DNA from 2 places in the Pseudomonas sp. YNh genome. Region 2 is predicted to be linked to the other one. Evidence: predicted binding sites of a transcription regulator. Region 2 holds the regulator's gene; the other holds the start of a gene.

Region 1 (8,094 bases), on a different contig from region 2:
CCGCCCATCTCTTTCCAGCGGTTGACGATGCCGCAGAACAGCTCGGCCGTCTTCTCGGTGTCATAACGCGCCGAGTGCGCCTCACGCCCGTCGAAGTCGATGTCCGCGCTCTGGCAGGCACGCGCCAGCACGGTCTGGCCATACGCCAGGCCCGCGAGGGTAGCGGTGTCGAAGCTTGAAAACGGGTGGAACGGGTTGCGCTTCAGGTCGTTGCGCGCCACCGCCGCATTGAGGAAGCCCAGGTCGAAGCTGCTGTTGTGGCCGACCAGGATCGCCCGCTTGCAGCCATTGGCCTTGAGTGCCTTGCGTACGCCGCGGAAGATGTCGGTCAGCGCGCTTTCCTCGCTGACGGCCATGCGCAGCGGGTGGTCCAGCTTGATGCCGGTAAACTCCAGCGCTGCGGCTTCGATGTTGGCGCCCTCGAACGGCTCTACCCGGTGGAAGTAGGTGTGCTCGGGGAACAGGAAGCCTTTCTCGTCCATGCCGATAGTGACGGCGGCAATTTCCAGCAGGGCATCGGTCGCGCTGTTGAAACCACCTGTCTCCACATCCACCACTACCGGCAGGTAGCCGCGGAAGCGCTCGGCCATCGGGTGGCGCGAACCGCTGCTGCCTTGGGTGTCCATGTCGTCTTCGTAGAGTTCTTCGCTCACGCGTTTTCCTCCAGCAGGCGCCAGCGCAGTTTTTCACCGGCGCGCAGCGGGATTACGGTCTGCTCGCCAAACGGCAGGGTGTCCGGGGCGGTCCATTCTTCACGCACCAGGGTAATGGTGTCGGTGTTCGCCGGCAGGCCGTAGAAGGCCGGGCCGTGCAGGCTGGCAAAGCCTTCCAGCTTGTCCAGCGCGTTACGCTGCTCGAACGCTTCGGCGTACATTTCGATGGCCGCGTAGGCGGTGTAGCAACCGGCGCACCCGCAGGCGGCTTCCTTGGCGTGACGAGCGTGCGGTGCCGAGTCGGTGCCCAGGAAGAACTTCGGGTTACCGCTGGTGGCCGCGTCCAGCAGCGCCACCTGGTGGGTGTTGCGCTTGAGGATCGGCAGGCAGTAGAAATGCGGGCGAATGCCGCCAACCAGCATGTGGTTGCGGTTGTACAGCAGGTGCTGGGCGGTGATGGTCGCGCCGACGTTGGCCGGGGCCTCGGTGACGAACTGCGCGGCGTCGCTGGTGGTGATGTGTTCGAACACCACCTTCAGCGTCGGGAAGCGCTCGACCAGACGGCGCATGTGCTCGTCGATGAAGCGCTTTTCGCGGTCGAACACGTCGATCTCGCTGCGGGTAACTTCGCCATGCACCAGTAGCGGCATGCCCACTTCCGCCAGTGCCTCTATGGCCGGGAAGATGTTGTCGATGCTGGTCACGCCGGAATCGGAGTTGGTGGTAGCGCCGGCCGGATACATCTTGGCGGCGTACACGAAACCGCTGGCCTTGGCCGCGCGGATATCCTCGGGGCTGGTGCGGTCGGTGAGGTACAGCACCATCAGCGGCTCGAAGCGGCTGCCGGCCGGGCGGGCAGCCAGAATGCGCTCGCGGTAGGCACCAGCCTGCTCGGCATTACGCACCGGAGGAACCAGGTTGGGCATGATGATGGCACGGGCGAAGGTACGCGCCACGTCGCCAACGGTGTGGGGCAGGACGGCACCATCGCGCAGATGGATGTGCCAGTCGTCGGGGCGCAGGAGGGTCAGGCGATCGGACATTGGGGATTCCAGGCGGGTCGAACTCAAGCCCCAATGCTACCGGAAAACCCTGGGGCGAGCACGGCTATCAAGTTTTCCGGCAGGCGTCCGATAGCCTGCAGGTAAGCCGTCAGAATTTGTGGAGCCGCCCGTGCGCCAGCGTTACCTAACCCTGTTGACCCTGTTCGCCAGCCTGCCGGCCGGCGCACTGACTTTCCAGACGCGCATGGAGAACATTGCCTGGAAGGTCGAGGGTGACCAGTTCGAGTGCCGTCTGATCCAGCCAATAGAAGGTTTTGGCAGCGGCGAGTTCGTGCGCCGGGCAGGTGAACAGCCGGTGTTCCAGCTGCGTTCGGACAGCAACGTACTGGGTGCAGGTACAGCCAGCCTGCTGGCGGCGGCGGCGCCGTGGCAGCCTGGGCGGGGTGATATCAACCTGGGCAGCGTGCGCATGGCCCGTACAGGGGTGCTGTTCAGTTCTTCCCAAGGCCAGGCCAGCCGCCTGATAAACGGCCTGCTCGACGGGCGCAGCACCGTGGTACGCAACTACACCGGTGAGGCCGGCAGGCCGATGGAAGTGCGCGTGCTGCCGGTCAGCTTCGCCAAGGCCTACAGCGACTACCAGGTTTGTGCCAGCAAGCTGCTGCCAATGAATTACGATCAGGTGCGCCAGACCCAGGTGGGCTTCCCGGGTGGCGGCACCGATCTGGACGCGTCGGCGCGTGCACGGCTGGATGTGATCCTGGATTACATGAAAGCCGACCCGACGGTAAACCACATCGAGCTGAACGGCCACTCCGACAACAGTGGCAACCGCCTGACCAATCGTGACCTGTCGCGCCGTCGCGCGCTGGCGGTGGCTGATTACTTCAAGGCCCATGGCTTGGCTGAAGAACAGATCACGGTGCGCTTCCATGGCGAGCAGTACCCGTTGGTGAAGAACAACAGCGCTGCCAATCGGGCGCGCAATCGCCGGGTGAATATCGAGCTGGATCGGGTGGCAGTGGTTGAGAAACCCGCCGATAAACCGGCTGAACGAGCGGCGCCTGCTGCCGCGGCCCCGGCCCCGGCCAGCCCGGCTGCTGCCGCGCCGGGGGCGAAGGCGCCCTGAGATCGGTGTGGCTCCAGGGGGTTGCCACGACATTTCCAGCGCCTGTGAGATGTTCATGCATACACCCGTCGCCCTTCCGACAGTTCCTGTCGCTTTGTCGTCAGAAGCTGTCGCCCCACTGTAAATTTATCCGCAAGGCCGTTAGAATCGATCCCTTTCCGTACAACCCCGTGGAGTGATGGCATGGCGGACGTAAAAAAGGTCGTACTGGCGTATTCCGGCGGCCTTGATACTTCGGTGATTCTCAAGTGGCTGCAGGATACCTACAACTGCGAAGTGGTGACCTTCACCGCTGACCTGGGTCAGGGCGAAGAGGTCGAGCCGGCCCGTGCCAAGGCCCAGGCAATGGGTGTTAAAGAGATCTACATCGACGACCTGCGCGAAGAATTCGTGCGTGATTTCGTGTTCCCGATGTTCCGCGCCAACACCGTATACGAAGGCGAGTACCTGCTGGGTACTTCCATCGCCCGCCCGCTGATCGCCAAGCGTCTGATCGAAATCGCCAACGAAACCGGCGCTGACGCCATTTCCCATGGCGCCACCGGCAAAGGCAACGACCAGGTGCGTTTCGAGCTGGGTGCCTACGCCCTGAAACCAGGCGTCAAGGTCATCGCCCCATGGCGTGAGTGGGACCTGCTGTCCCGCGAAAAACTGATGGACTACGCCGAAAAGCACGGCATCCCGATCGAGCGCCACGGCAAGAAGAAGTCGCCGTACTCGATGGACGCCAACCTGCTGCACATCTCCTACGAAGGCGGTGTCCTGGAAGATACCTGGACCGAGCACGAAGAAGACATGTGGCGCTGGAGCGTCTCGCCTGAGAACGCCCCGGACCAGGCGACCTACATCGAGCTCACCTACCGTAACGGTGACATCGTTGCGATCGATGGCGTCGAGAAAACTCCGGCCACCGTCCTGGCCGACCTGAACCGTATCGGCGGTGCCAACGGCATCGGCCGCCTGGACATCGTCGAGAACCGTTACGTCGGCATGAAGTCGCGTGGCTGCTACGAGACCCCAGGCGGCACCATCATGCTCAAGGCCCACCGTGCCATCGAGTCGATCACCCTGGACCGCGAAGTCGCTCACCTGAAAGATGAGCTGATGCCGAAGTACGCCAGCCTGATCTACACCGGCTACTGGTGGAGCCCGGAGCGTCTGATGCTGCAACAGATGATCGACGCTTCGCAGGTCAACGTGAATGGCGTGGTACGCCTGAAGCTGTACAAAGGCAACGTGACCGTGGTCGGCCGCCAGTCGGACGACTCGCTGTTCGATGCCAACATCGCGACCTTCGAGGAAGATGGCGGCGCCTACAACCAGGCGGACGCGGCCGGCTTCATCAAGCTGAACGCACTGCGCATGCGCATTGCTGCCAACAAGGGCCGTTCGCTGCTCTGATTGCTGGCACGTGTCGTAGAAACCCCGGCTCAGGCCGGGGTTTTTTTTGGCTGCAGAAAAGTCCGGGCGTTTAGCGCTCGTCGTTCACGACATTGCCCTCGAGTGCGCTGATCGACAGCTGCGCACATTGACGTCTGTCCAGATTACAAAAGCGCCAGGTGCGCGCTGGTACGGGGGGGTGGGCTAGGGCAGACAGGAGTTGCTGTTCCATCATGCGGTTGGCGTCGGGGCCGGAAAACATGAACGTGACTGGCTCGCCCTTGGTCGCTTCGTGGGGACCGTTGGTCATGGCAGGAGTTGCCACGTTGTTGGGGATCGGCATGTTGTCATCGGTCGTTCTGCCGGGCGATGGGCTATAGAAGGACTTGTAGTTGAAATTGAGCGTCAGGAAGAACAGTGCTGTGAGAAAAAACGGGAAGCCCACCAGAAACCAGGTGTAGAGTTTTTGGCTGGACTCGCTGAGAAACGGCAGTGTCGCGAGCGCGGAGGCTTCGATGATCCCCGCGAAGATGGCAATGATCGTCAGCGGGGCGACAGGTTGTGCTTGGGTCATTTGGGCCGTCTCCAGCGGTTTTGCCCATCTATACCGGACCGTTGAACTCAACTAAAGACTGGACCGGTTTCCGGGTGAGAACTAATCGCCGAATAGCCTGGTTGCCTTGATTTTTCACCTTGTTTGAGTTGGATGTTTCTTCAAGTGGGCGTCAGTTTTTCAACTGGTGCGAAATTGCGGGCGGGTGATACCGTCAGTTTGGTGATAAAGAATTTAGTTATTACAACTGCAGTAATTATTTGTAGGAAATTTCCGTAAGTTCTGTAAGTTTCATCTGCTCATCAGTTTCGCTGGGAATTCGCCGCGCCATCGGACGCCCTGTCGGTTATCGTGGCGTGCCAAAGCAAAAACAATGAATCAATGGATATCGCATGAATAAAGTGCTTATCGTGGATGATCATCCGGTCATACGCCTGGCCGTGCGCATGCTGATGGAGCGGCATGGGTATGACGTGGTGGCGGAAACCGACAACGGGGTGGCTGCACTGCAACTCACACGGCAACACCTGCCGGATATCGTGGTACTGGATATCGGCATCCCCAGGCTTGATGGCCTGGAGGTGATAGCGCGCATGGCAACGTTCAGCCCGGGCAGCAAAGTCCTGGTACTGACGTCGCAGGCCCCCGGCAACTTCTCGATGCGCTGCATGCAGGCGGGGGCATCGGGTTACGTGTGCAAGCAGCAGGAGCTCACCGAATTGCTCAGCGCCATCAAGGCCGTGTTGTCTGGGTACAGCTACTTCCCCAACCAGGCCTTGCATGCGTCGCGTGGCAGGGGAGGGGGGAGCGAGACGGATATGGTCAACCGTCTTTCAGCGCGCGAGATGACCGTGTTGCAGCAGTTGGCGCGGGGGCGCTCGAACAAGGAAATTGCCGACAGCATGTTCCTCAGCAACAAGACGGTCAGTACCTACAAGTCCCGGCTATTGCTCAAGCTCAATGCGCGGTCGCTGGTTGACCTGATCGAACTGGCGCAGCGGCAAGGTCTTAACTGACTGCCAGGCCGCAAAGCCTCCCGTCCGGAGGCTTTGCCAGGGCTCCCGAGCAGCGCTACAGGTCGTAGTCGAAATCGGCCAGCTGCTTTTGCAGGCGCCGTTCTTCCAGCATGTTGTCGATGGTGCGGCGTTTGCTCAGGTTGGTCTTTGCGCTTTCCACCTGGGGTTCCGCTTCATCCTCTGTGGCAACAAAATCATCTTCGATCGACAGGTCGTCTTTATCGGTGCTCATGAGTCGCTCCAAGCCAAGGGGCCATTGGCCGTCCTTATAACCAGAAAGCAGACGCTGGTAAAAAAGATTTTTTCAATCGCCGCGAGTGGTTTTGAGCTATCGGCTCAATCGTCGCTGGTCTTGTGCTTGTATTCGCACAAGTCTTCGATCCGGCAACTGCCACACCTTGGCTTGCGGGCCTGGCAAACATAGCGTCCATGCAGGATCAACCAGTGATGGGCGTCGAGCAGGTAATCCTTTGGCACGAACTTGACCAGTTTCTTCTCTACCTCCAGCACCGTCTTGCCTGGCGCGATGCCCGTGCGGTTGCTGACCCGGAATATATGGGTATCCACCGCCATGGTCGGCTGGCGAAAGGCAGTGTTAAGCACCACGTTGGCGGTCTTGCGGCCCACGCCGGGCAGTGCCTCCAACGCTTCGCGGGTTTGCGGCACCTCGCTGCCGTGCTGCTCTATCAGCATCCGGCAGGCTTCGATGACGTTTTTGGCCTTGCTGTTGTAAAGGCCGATGGTCTTGATGTATTCGCTCAGGCCTTCAACGCCCAGGGCATGGATGGCCTCGGGGGTGTTGGCGACGGGGAACAGGCGGGCGGTGGCCTTGTTGACGCCGACGTCAGTGGATTGCGCAGACAACGTCACGGCGACCAGCAGTTCGAACGGGGTGGTGTAGGCCAGTTCTGTCTTGGGGTCGGGGTTGTCTTCGTGCAGCCTGCGAAAGATCTCCAGGCGTTTGGCGGCATTCATGAAATCAGAGCTTTCCTTGACGACGTGGGTGGGCAGGGCCCGGACGCAGGCGATTGTACAAGGCCAGCAGCAGTCCGAGCAGTAGCAGCGCGCCGGGGGCCAGGCTGGCCAGGTGCAGGCCGGTCAGCTCAGCCAACCCTTGGCGGCTGGTGCCGAGCAGCAGGCAGATGCCAAGCACGGCGCCAAGGTGCCTGACGAGCAGGCGCCAGCGGCCCTGGTCAGGCAACAGGTGGTCGTAGGCCAGGCATGGCAGGCAAAGCAGCGCTGGATAGTGGCCCAGGGCTATGGCCAGTGGCAGCAGCCACGCACGCAAGGCCAGTTGCAGGCAGCTTGCCAGGGCGGCCAACAGCAACAGGCTTGCCAGCACGTACGCCCAGTTGGCCAGCCGCTGGCGCAAGGGTGCCAGCAACACCTGGTGCAGGCTAACCATCACGATCGCGCACACGCCGATGGCGGCGCCCTCGCGCAGCGTTACGGTGGCACCGAGCATGGGCACAAGGCTTGCTGCCAGCCAGTAGACGTTATTCATGCGGGGTGACCTCCAGCAGCATGCTGCGCTGCTCATCGAAGTAGCTCAGGGCCTCCTGTAGTGCCGTGATCACGGCCCGTGAGGTCACGGTTGCGCCGGCCAGTTGGTCAAAGTCGCCTTGGTCCCGCTTCAGCGCCCAGTGGTCGCCCAACTGACGGTTGGCAAACTGCTCCAGCCAGTGCACCTGTGGGTCCCCCAGGCGTGCGCCCAACCCCGGGCTTTCCTGTTGCTCGACCACTTGGCTACCGATCAGCCGGCCGTCGGCGGCGATGGCGATGCTCAGCACGATCGGCCCGACATAACCTTGGGCCTGGGTGATCAGGATGATTGCGGTGGGCGCGCCGGCTCGGGTGGCCCGGTAAGCTGCCAGGATCCGGCTATTTGGCCGCTGTGCGGCGGGCCTTGGCAGGGGGCTGTCCAGTGGCTGGTTGTCGTAACTGCCTTCGGGCAGCACCGCCAGCCGCTGGCGGCTTTGCAGTTGCTTCTCGGCGCTGACGATGGCGGTACTGGTCCAATGTCGCCAGGTCAGCGTGGCAGACACAGCCAGTGCCCCGGTCAGCAGCAGCAGGCCTGCGTCACGCGCAAGGCGGTTCATCGGGTGGCCTGCTGGCGCTGCAGGGCCAGGCGCTCAAGGCTCGGTGCCATGAGGTTCATCAGCAAGATGGCGAATGCCGTGCCATCCGGGTAGCTGCCCCAGGTGCGAATCAGGTAGATCAGCAGCCCGGCTCCCAGGCCGAAGCACAACCTGGCCCACTCATTCTTGGGGCCGGAGACGGGCTCGGTGGCAATGAAGAACGCCGCCAGCATGGTCGACCCAGAGAACAGGTGCAGCAAGGGTGAACCGTTGGAGTCCGA
Region 2 (8,094 bases):
ACACCGCGTCCGCCAGGTTGGCTTTGACGATGGCCATGGGCATGCCATAGATCACGCAGCTGGCTTCATCCTGGGCCCACACGGTGCTGCCGCCCTGCTTGAGCAGGCGCGCACCTTCGCGGCCATCGGCGCCCATGCCGGTGAGCACCACCGACAGCACCTTGTCACCGTACGACTTGGCTGCCGAGCCGAAGGTGATGTCCACGCACGGCTTGTAGTTCAGGCGCTCGTCACCGGGCAGGATCTTCACCGTGCCACGGCCGTCGATCATCATCTGCTTGCCGCCGGGGGCCAACAGTGCCAGGCCTGGGCGCAGAATGTCACCGTCCTCGGCTTCCTTCACGTTGATGCGGCACAGCTTGTCCAGGCGTTCGGCAAAGGCCTTGGTGAACGCTGCCGGCATGTGCTGGATCAGCACGATCGGCGCCGGGAAGTTGGCCGGCAGCTGGGTCAATACCCGCTGCAGGGCCACCGGGCCGCCCGTGGAGGTGCCGATGGCCACCAGCTTGTAAGGCTTGCGCTTGGGGGCTGGCGAGTGCGACGCCGCCGGGGCCGCTGCACGGGCAGTCGCCGCAGGGCGGGCCGGCGCCGGGCTGGCGAAGCTGCTGGCCGGCGCAGGGCTGCTGGCGGGCACAGGGGCGGCGACCGGCGCCGGCCTGGCATAGCTGCCGAGGCGGCGGTTGCTGCGCGAAATGGTATGCACCTTCTCGCACAGCATCTGCTTGACCTTGTCGGGGTTGCGCGAAATGTCCTCAAAGTTTTTCGGCAGGTAATCCACCGCGCCAGCATCCAGCGCGTCGAGGGTGACGCGAGCGCCTTCGTGGGTCAGTGAGGAGAACATCAAAACCGGCGTCGGGCAGCGCTGCATGATGTGCCGCACAGCGGTGATGCCGTCCATCATGGGCATTTCGTAGTCCATGGTGATGACATCGGGCTTGAGCGCCAGCGCCTGGTCGATTGCTTCCTTGCCATTGGTCGCGGTACCTACTACCTGGATCGTCGGATCCGCGGAGAGGATTTCCGAGACACGGCGGCGGAAGAAACCGGAATCATCCACCACCAGGACCTTGACTGCCATAAACACTCCATTAGGCGGCGCAACCCGCCAGGGTGCGCCACCGAAATCAAATACGCCGCGCGGCGTAACGCTTGAGCATGCTCGGGACGTCGAGAATCAACGCAATGCGACCGTCACCGGTGATGGTGGCCCCGGACATGCCCGGGGTGCCCTGCAGCATCTTGCCCAGCGGCTTGATTACCACTTCTTCCTGGCCAACCAGTTGATCGACGACAAAGCCGATGCGTTGCGTGCCGACCGACAGGATCACTACATGACCCTCGTGCTGCTCTTCGTGCACCTGGCCCTGTACCAGCCAGCGCTTGAGGTAGAACAGCGGCAGCGCCTTGTCGCGCACGATCACCACTTCCTGGCCGTCGACCACGTTCGTGCGCGACAGGTCGAGGTGGAAGATCTCGTTGACGTTGACCAGCGGGAAGGCGAATGCCTGGTTGCCCAGCATCACCATCAGGGTGGGCATGATCGCCAGGGTCAGCGGCACCTTGATGACGATCTTCGAGCCCTGGCCTTTGGCCGAGTAGATGTTGATCGAGCCGTTGAGCTGGGAAATCTTGGTTTTCACCACGTCCATGCCCACGCCACGGCCAGACACATCGGAAATTTCGGTCTTGGTCGAGAAGCCCGGGGCGAAGATCAGGTTGTAGCAGTCAGATTCGCTCAGGCGATCAGCGGCATCCTTGTCCATCAGGCCTTTTTCCACGGCCTTGGCGCGCAGGATGTTCGGGTCCATGCCCTTGCCGTCGTCAGAGATCGACAACAGGATGTGGTCACCTTCCTGTTCGGCCGACAGCACCACGCGTCCGGTGCGGGCCTTGCCCGAAGCTTCACGCTCGTCGGGCATCTCGACACCATGGTCGACGGCGTTGCGCACCAGGTGCACCAACGGGTCGGCCAGGGCCTCGACCAGGTTCTTGTCCAGGTCGGTTTCTTCGCCGACCAGCTCCAGGTTGATCTCTTTTTTCAGCTGACGGGCAAGGTCGCGTACCAGCCGCGGGAAGCGGCCGAACACTTTCTTGATCGGCTGCATGCGGGTTTTCATCACCGCCGTCTGCAGGTCGGCAGTGACCACGTCGAGGTTGGACACGGCCTTGGACATGGCCTCGTCGCCGCTGTTCAGGCCCAGGCGCACCAGGCGGTTACGCACCAGCACCAGTTCGCCGACCATGTTCATGATCTCGTCCAGGCGCGCGGTGTCGACGCGAACAGTGGTTTCCGCTTCGCTAACGGCATGCTTCTCGGCAGCCGGCGCCGGCGCACGGGGGGCCGGCGCAGGCTTGCTGGCGGCCGCAGGCGCCGGCGCAGCAGCGGCTGGCTTGGCCGCCGGCTGGCTGTCGGCCAAGGCCTGGGCAGGCGCTTGCGCCTTGGCCACAACCGGGGCCTCGACCGCAGCAACGTCACCACCAAACTTGCCCTTGCCGTGCAACTGGTCCAGCAGGGCCTCGAACTCGTGCTCGCTGATTTCATCGCCAGCGGCGCTGTTGTCGACCGCGACCGGCGCCGGTGCTTTGACGGCAGGCAACGCATCAGCCTGGAACGTGCCCTTGCCATGCAACTGGTCGAGCAGCGATTCGAATTCTTCGTCGGTAATTTCGTCGCTTACCGCTTCTGCGGGCGCGGCAACCGGCTGTACCGCAGCTTCGACACTGAACTGGCCTTTGCCGTGCAACTGGTCGAGCAGCGACTCGAACTCGGCGTCGGTGATTTCGTCACCTGAACCACTGACAGCCTCGCCCTGCATCTGCTCATCGACCGCGGCTTGCGCCTTGACCGCATCGAGCGAATCGAGCAGCTGTTCAAACTCGCTGTCGGTGATGTCCTGGTCATCGGCAGGGCCCATGGCCGCAACCGGTGCCTCGGCTACCGGTGCCGCTGGCGCAGGCACTTCAGCGGCCTCGGCACCACCGGGTTCGGCCAGGCGCGACAAGGCCGCCAGCAACTCGGGGGTGGCCGGGGTTACGTCGGCGCGCTCGCGCACCTGGCCAAACATGCTGTTGACCGTATCCAGTGCTTCAAGCACCACGTCCATCAGTTCCGCATCGACCCGGCGCTCACCTTTGCGCAGGATGTCGAACACGTTCTCGGCGATATGGCAGCACTCCACCAGCTCGTTCAGCTGGAGGAAGCCGGCGCCCCCTTTTACAGTGTGGAAACCGCGAAAGATCGCATTGAGCAGGTCGGCATCGTCAGGTCGGCTTTCCAGCTCGACCAGTTGCTCGGACAGTTGCTCAAGAATTTCGCCGGCTTCTACCAGGAAATCCTGGAGGATTTCTTCATCGGCGCCGAAGCTCATCAAACGTGCTCCTTAAAAACCCAGGCTGGACAGCAAATCGTCGACATCGTCCTGACCGGACACAACGTCTTCACGCTTATCGGCATGAATCTGCGGACCTTCACCCCGAGTCGGATGTTTTTCTGCATCTTTTTCTGCGCGCAGTTGATCGTGGTCATGCTGGATACCGGCAAAACGGTCGACCTGGCTGGCCATCAGCACCAGTTTGAGCAGGTTGCTTTCCACCTCGGTCACCAGGCTGGTGACGCGCTTGATCACCTGGCCGGTCAGGTCCTGATAGTCCTGAGCCAGCAGAATGTCATTGAGATGCCCGGCAACCTTGCGGTTACCTTCAGCGCTGTGCGTCAGGAAACTGTCGACGCGCTTGACCAGGTCACGGAACTCCGGCGCAGCCACTTCGCGGCGCATGAAGCGCTGCCAGTCGGTGCTCAGCGCCTTGGCTTCGCTGGCCAGGTCGTTGAGCACCGGGGTGCTTGCCTCGACCAGGTCCATGGTGCGGTTGGCCGCGCCCTCGGTCAGCTTGACCACGTACGACAGGCGCTCGGTAGCGTCGGTAATCTGCGACACCTCCTCGGCCTGCGGGATGGTCGGGTCGATCTGGAAGCTGACGATAGCGCTGTGCAACTCGCGGGTCAGCTTGCCGACTTCCTGGTACAGGCCGCGATCGCGGGTCTGGTTCAGCTCGTGAATCAGCTGTACCGCCTCGCCAAAACGGCCCCGTTCCAGGCTTTCGACCAACTCTTGGGCATGTTTCTTCAGGGTCGATTCGAACTCCCCCAAAGACGTTTGTGATGAATCCATGGCGCGCCCCCTGACGTGACTCAGCCGTTGACGCGTTCGAAGATCTTCTCGATCTTTTCTTTGAGCACCTGAGCGGTGAACGGCTTGACCACATAGCCATTGACGCCGGCCTGGGCCGCTTCGATGATCTGGTCGCGCTTGGCCTCGGCAGTCACCATCAGTACCGGCATGGTTTTCAGCTTTTCACTGGCACGCACTTTACGCAGCAGGTCGATGCCGGACATGCCGGGCATGTTCCAGTCGGTCACCAGGAAGTCGTAGTGGCCGTTTTCCAGCATCGGCAGCGCCGTGGTGCCATCGTCGGCTTCTTCGGTGTTGGTGAAGCCCAGGTCACGCAACAGGTTCTTGATGATCCGCCGCATCGTCGAAAAGTCGTCAACGATGAGGATTTTCATGTTCTTGTCCAATTAGACCTCCAAGCAGTCTCAAACGCGCCCGGTCTACCGGGCACGCACTCATTCAATTCGGTACAACGTGGATAACGCACGTGGAAAACGACTGCAACGACACCGGGCTCAACGTGCCCGCCATTCCCCCAGGCGGCTACGCAGGCGCGCGGCGCACTGGCTGTGCAACTGGCTGACCCGCGACTCGCTGACCCCAAGCACCTCGCCGATTTCCTTGAGGTTCAGCTCTTCGTCGTAGTACAGCGCCAGCACCAGGCGCTCACGCTCCGGCAGGTTGGCAATGGCCTCGGTCAGGGCAGCCTGGAAGCGTTCGTCCTCCAGGCCACGCGCAGGTTCGACATGGCCACTGGCGCCATCCTCATGCAGCCCTTCGTGCTCGCCGTCCTGCAACAGGTCGTCAAAGCTGAACAGGCGGCTGCCCAAGGTATCGTTCAAGATCCCGTAGTAATCATCGAGACTCAATTGGAGTTCGGCAGCAACTTCATGATCTTTAGCGTCCCGGCCTGTTCTGGCTTCAACGGCACGCATCGCGTCACTGACCATGCGGGTGTTGCGGTGCACCGAACGCGGTGCCCAGTCGCCCTTGCGCACCTCGTCCAGCATGGCCCCGCGGATGCGGATGCCGGCATAGGTTTCAAAGCTGGCGCCTTTGCTGGCGTCATATTTGTTGGACACTTCAAGCAGGCCGATCATGCCGGCCTGGATCAGGTCCTCGACCTGCACGTTGGCCGGTAACCGCGCCAACAGGTGGTAGGCAATGCGCTTCACCAGCGGGGCGTAGCGTTCGATCAGCTCGTACTGGGCGTCTTTCGCCGCCCGGCTGTACATCTTGAAGCCGCTGGCGTTCATAGCACGGGTCCCGCGCTGGTGGGTTGCACCAGACGCTCGACAAAGAACTCCAGGTGACCGCGCGGATTGGCCGGCAGCGGCCAGCTGTCGACCTTCTGGGCGATCGCCTTGAAAGCCAGCGCGCACTTGGAGCGTGGGAAGGCTTCGTAGACGGCGCGCTGCTTCTGCACTGCCTTGCGCACACACTCGTCGTACGGCACGGCGCCCACGTACTGCAGGGCAACGTCGAGGAAGCGGTCGGTGACCTTGGTCAGCTTGGCGAACAGGTTGCGCCCTTCCTGCGGGCTCTGCGCCATGTTGGCCAGCACACGGAAACGATTCATCCCGTAGTCGCGGTTGAGCAGTTTGATCAGGGCGTAGGCATCGGTGATCGAGGTGGGCTCGTCACAGACCACCAGCAGCACTTCCTGGGCGGCGCGAACGAAGCTGACCACCGACTCGCCAATCCCCGCCGCAGTGTCGATCACCAGCACGTCGAGGTTGTCGCCGATTTCGCTGAACGCCTGGATCAGCCCGGCATGCTGGGCCGGGGCCAGGTGCACCATGCTCTGGGTGCCCGAGGCCGCCGGTACGATGCGCACACCGCCAGGGCCCTGCAGCATCACGTCACGCAGCTCGCAGCGCCCCTCGATGACATCGGCCAGGGTACGTTTGGGGGTAAGGCCCAGCAACACGTCGACGTTGGCCAGGCCCAGGTCGGCGTCCAGCAGCATGACCCTGCGGCCAAGCTCGGCCAGCGCCAGGGACAAGTTCACTGAAACGTTAGTCTTGCCGACGCCACCTTTGCCACCGGTCACGGCGATCACCTGTACGGGATGCATGCTACCCATGTCTGTTCTTTACCTTGTCTCGCTGGGACTCAGGCCACACGTGGGGCAATTCTGCGTACCCCTTGGCATAGCTACTTTGCACACGCTTCATGGTCAACCCGCTCGCCGGGGGTTGTGATAGAGATCAGCGAACATGTCGGCCATGGCCTCCTCGCTGGGCTCGTCCTGCTGCTGCACATTGACCGCACGGGACACCAATTGGTGGCCACGCGGCAGATGCAGGTCGTCAGGAATGCGGGGGCCATCGGTGAGGTAGGCCACGGGCAGTTCATGACTGATGGCAAGGCTCAGCACATCGCCAAGGCTTGCCGTTTCATCCAGTTTGGTCAGGATGCAACCGGCCAGGCCACAGCGCTTGTAGCTGTGGTAGGCGGCGGTCAGCACTTGCTTCTGGCTGGTGGTAGCCAGCACCAGGTAATTCTTCGCGGCAATGCCACGCCCGGCCAGGGTTTCCAGCTGCATGCGCAGTGCCGGGTCGCTGGCCTGCAGGCCGGCGGTATCGATCAGAACGACGCGTTTGCGCAGCAGTGGCTCCAGTGCCGCAGCCAGCGACTGGCCCGGGTCGACGTAGGTCACTGGCACGTTGAGGATGCGGCCCAGGGTCTTGAGCTGCTCCTGGGCGCCGATACGAAAACTGTCCATGCTCACCAGCGCCAGGTTCTGCGCGCCGTACTTGAGCACGTAGCGGGCAGCCAGCTTGGCCAGGGTGGTGGTCTTGCCCATGCCGGCCGGGCCGACCATGGCAATCACCCCACCCTCTTCGATCGGTTCGATTTCAGGAATGTCGATCATCCGCGCCAGGTGCGCCAACAGCATGCGCCAGGCCTGGCGTGGCTCTTCGATCTCGGCGGTAAGGTCGAGCAACTCACGGGCGATAGGCCCGGACAGCCCGATGCGCTGCAGCCGGCGCCAGAGGTTGGCCTGCTGTGGCTTGCTGCCCTGCAGCTGGCTCCAGGCCAGCGAACCGAGTTGCACTTCCAGCAGCTCGCGCAGGCCCGACAGCTCGGAGCGCATGGCATCGAACAGGCGCGGGTCGACCGGCGCCGCAGCAGGGGCAGCGGCAGCCTCAGGGGCATCGACATGCGGCTCGATCAACGGCTCGGCGGCCGTCAGCGACTGCCCGGCAAACAATTGGCGGTTGTTGTCGCTGCTGTCCTGGCGGTGGTCCAGCTCGGCCTGGGCAGTGGCGATGCGCGTATGGGTCTTGCGCAGCTCTTCTTCCAGCTCGGCGTTGGGCACGCGCGGAGCCAGGGCGGACAGCTTGTAGTCCAGCGCGGCCGTCAGTTCGACACCACCGGCAATGCGGCGGTTGCCAATGATCGCGGCATCGGCGCCCAGCTCGTCACGGACCAGTTTCATGGCCTGACGCATATCGGCGGCGAAAAATCGCTTAACTTGCATTATCCACTACCTCAGCCGTTAGGGCCCACGGTGGCAACGATGGTGACTTGCTTGTTGTCCGGTATTTCCTGATACGCCAGAACATGCAAATTCGGTACAGCCAGGCGACCGAAACGCGACAGCATGGCGCGGATCGGGCCGGCGACCAGCAGGATGGCCGGCTGGCCCTGCATTTCCTGGCGCTGGGCCGCTTCGATCAGCGAACGTTGCAGCTTCTCGGCCATGCTCGGCTCCAGAAGAACACCATCTTCCTGACCCTGCCCGGCCCTTTGCAGACTATTGAGCAAAATCTGTTCCAACCTTGGCTCCAGGGTAATCACTGGCAGCTCCGACTCAACGCCGACAATGCTTTGCACGATGGCGCGACACAATCCGACGCGTACTACCGCCACCAGCGCGGCGGTATCTTGACTCTTGCCAGCGTTGTTGGCGATGGCT

Evidence for each region. The regulator FliA, encoded in region 2, starts transcription of late flagellar genes. The targets are predictions, from matches to a motif close to CTAAAGTTTNNNNNNNNNNNGCCGNTAA.
Region 1: WF331_RS24035 (flagellar protein MotY) is a predicted target of FliA. The motif match lies at 1,763-1,790, and genes of this name have one in related genera.

Annotation. Positions count from the first base shown of each region.
Region 1 covers NZ_JBBMRJ010000030.1:70,911-79,004, reverse strand. Annotated here, with positions in the region: gene rnt (ribonuclease T) at 1-626, opposite strand, end outside; gene pyrC (dihydroorotase) at 650-1,696, opposite strand; gene WF331_RS24035 (flagellar protein MotY) at 1,827-2,786, shown strand; gene WF331_RS24030 (argininosuccinate synthase) at 2,970-4,187, shown strand; gene WF331_RS24025 (hypothetical protein) at 4,258-4,740, opposite strand; gene WF331_RS24020 (response regulator transcription factor) at 5,112-5,735, shown strand; gene WF331_RS24015 (PA3496 family putative envelope integrity protein) at 5,791-5,967, opposite strand; gene nth (endonuclease III) at 6,072-6,710, opposite strand; gene WF331_RS24005 (hypothetical protein) at 6,715-7,239, opposite strand; gene WF331_RS24000 (RnfABCDGE type electron transport complex subunit G) at 7,232-7,834, opposite strand; gene WF331_RS23995 (RnfABCDGE type electron transport complex subunit D) at 7,831-8,094, opposite strand, start outside.
Region 2 covers NZ_JBBMRJ010000001.1:144,792-152,885, forward strand. Annotated here, with positions in the region: gene WF331_RS00625 (protein-glutamate methylesterase/protein-glutamine glutaminase) at 1-1,078, opposite strand, end outside; gene WF331_RS00630 (chemotaxis protein CheA) at 1,125-3,368, opposite strand; gene WF331_RS00635 (protein phosphatase CheZ) at 3,381-4,169, opposite strand; gene WF331_RS00640 (chemotaxis response regulator CheY) at 4,190-4,564, opposite strand; gene fliA (RNA polymerase sigma factor FliA) at 4,685-5,425, opposite strand; gene fleN (flagellar synthesis regulator FleN) at 5,422-6,255, opposite strand; gene flhF (flagellar biosynthesis protein FlhF) at 6,349-7,656, opposite strand; gene flhA (flagellar biosynthesis protein FlhA) at 7,668-8,094, opposite strand, start outside.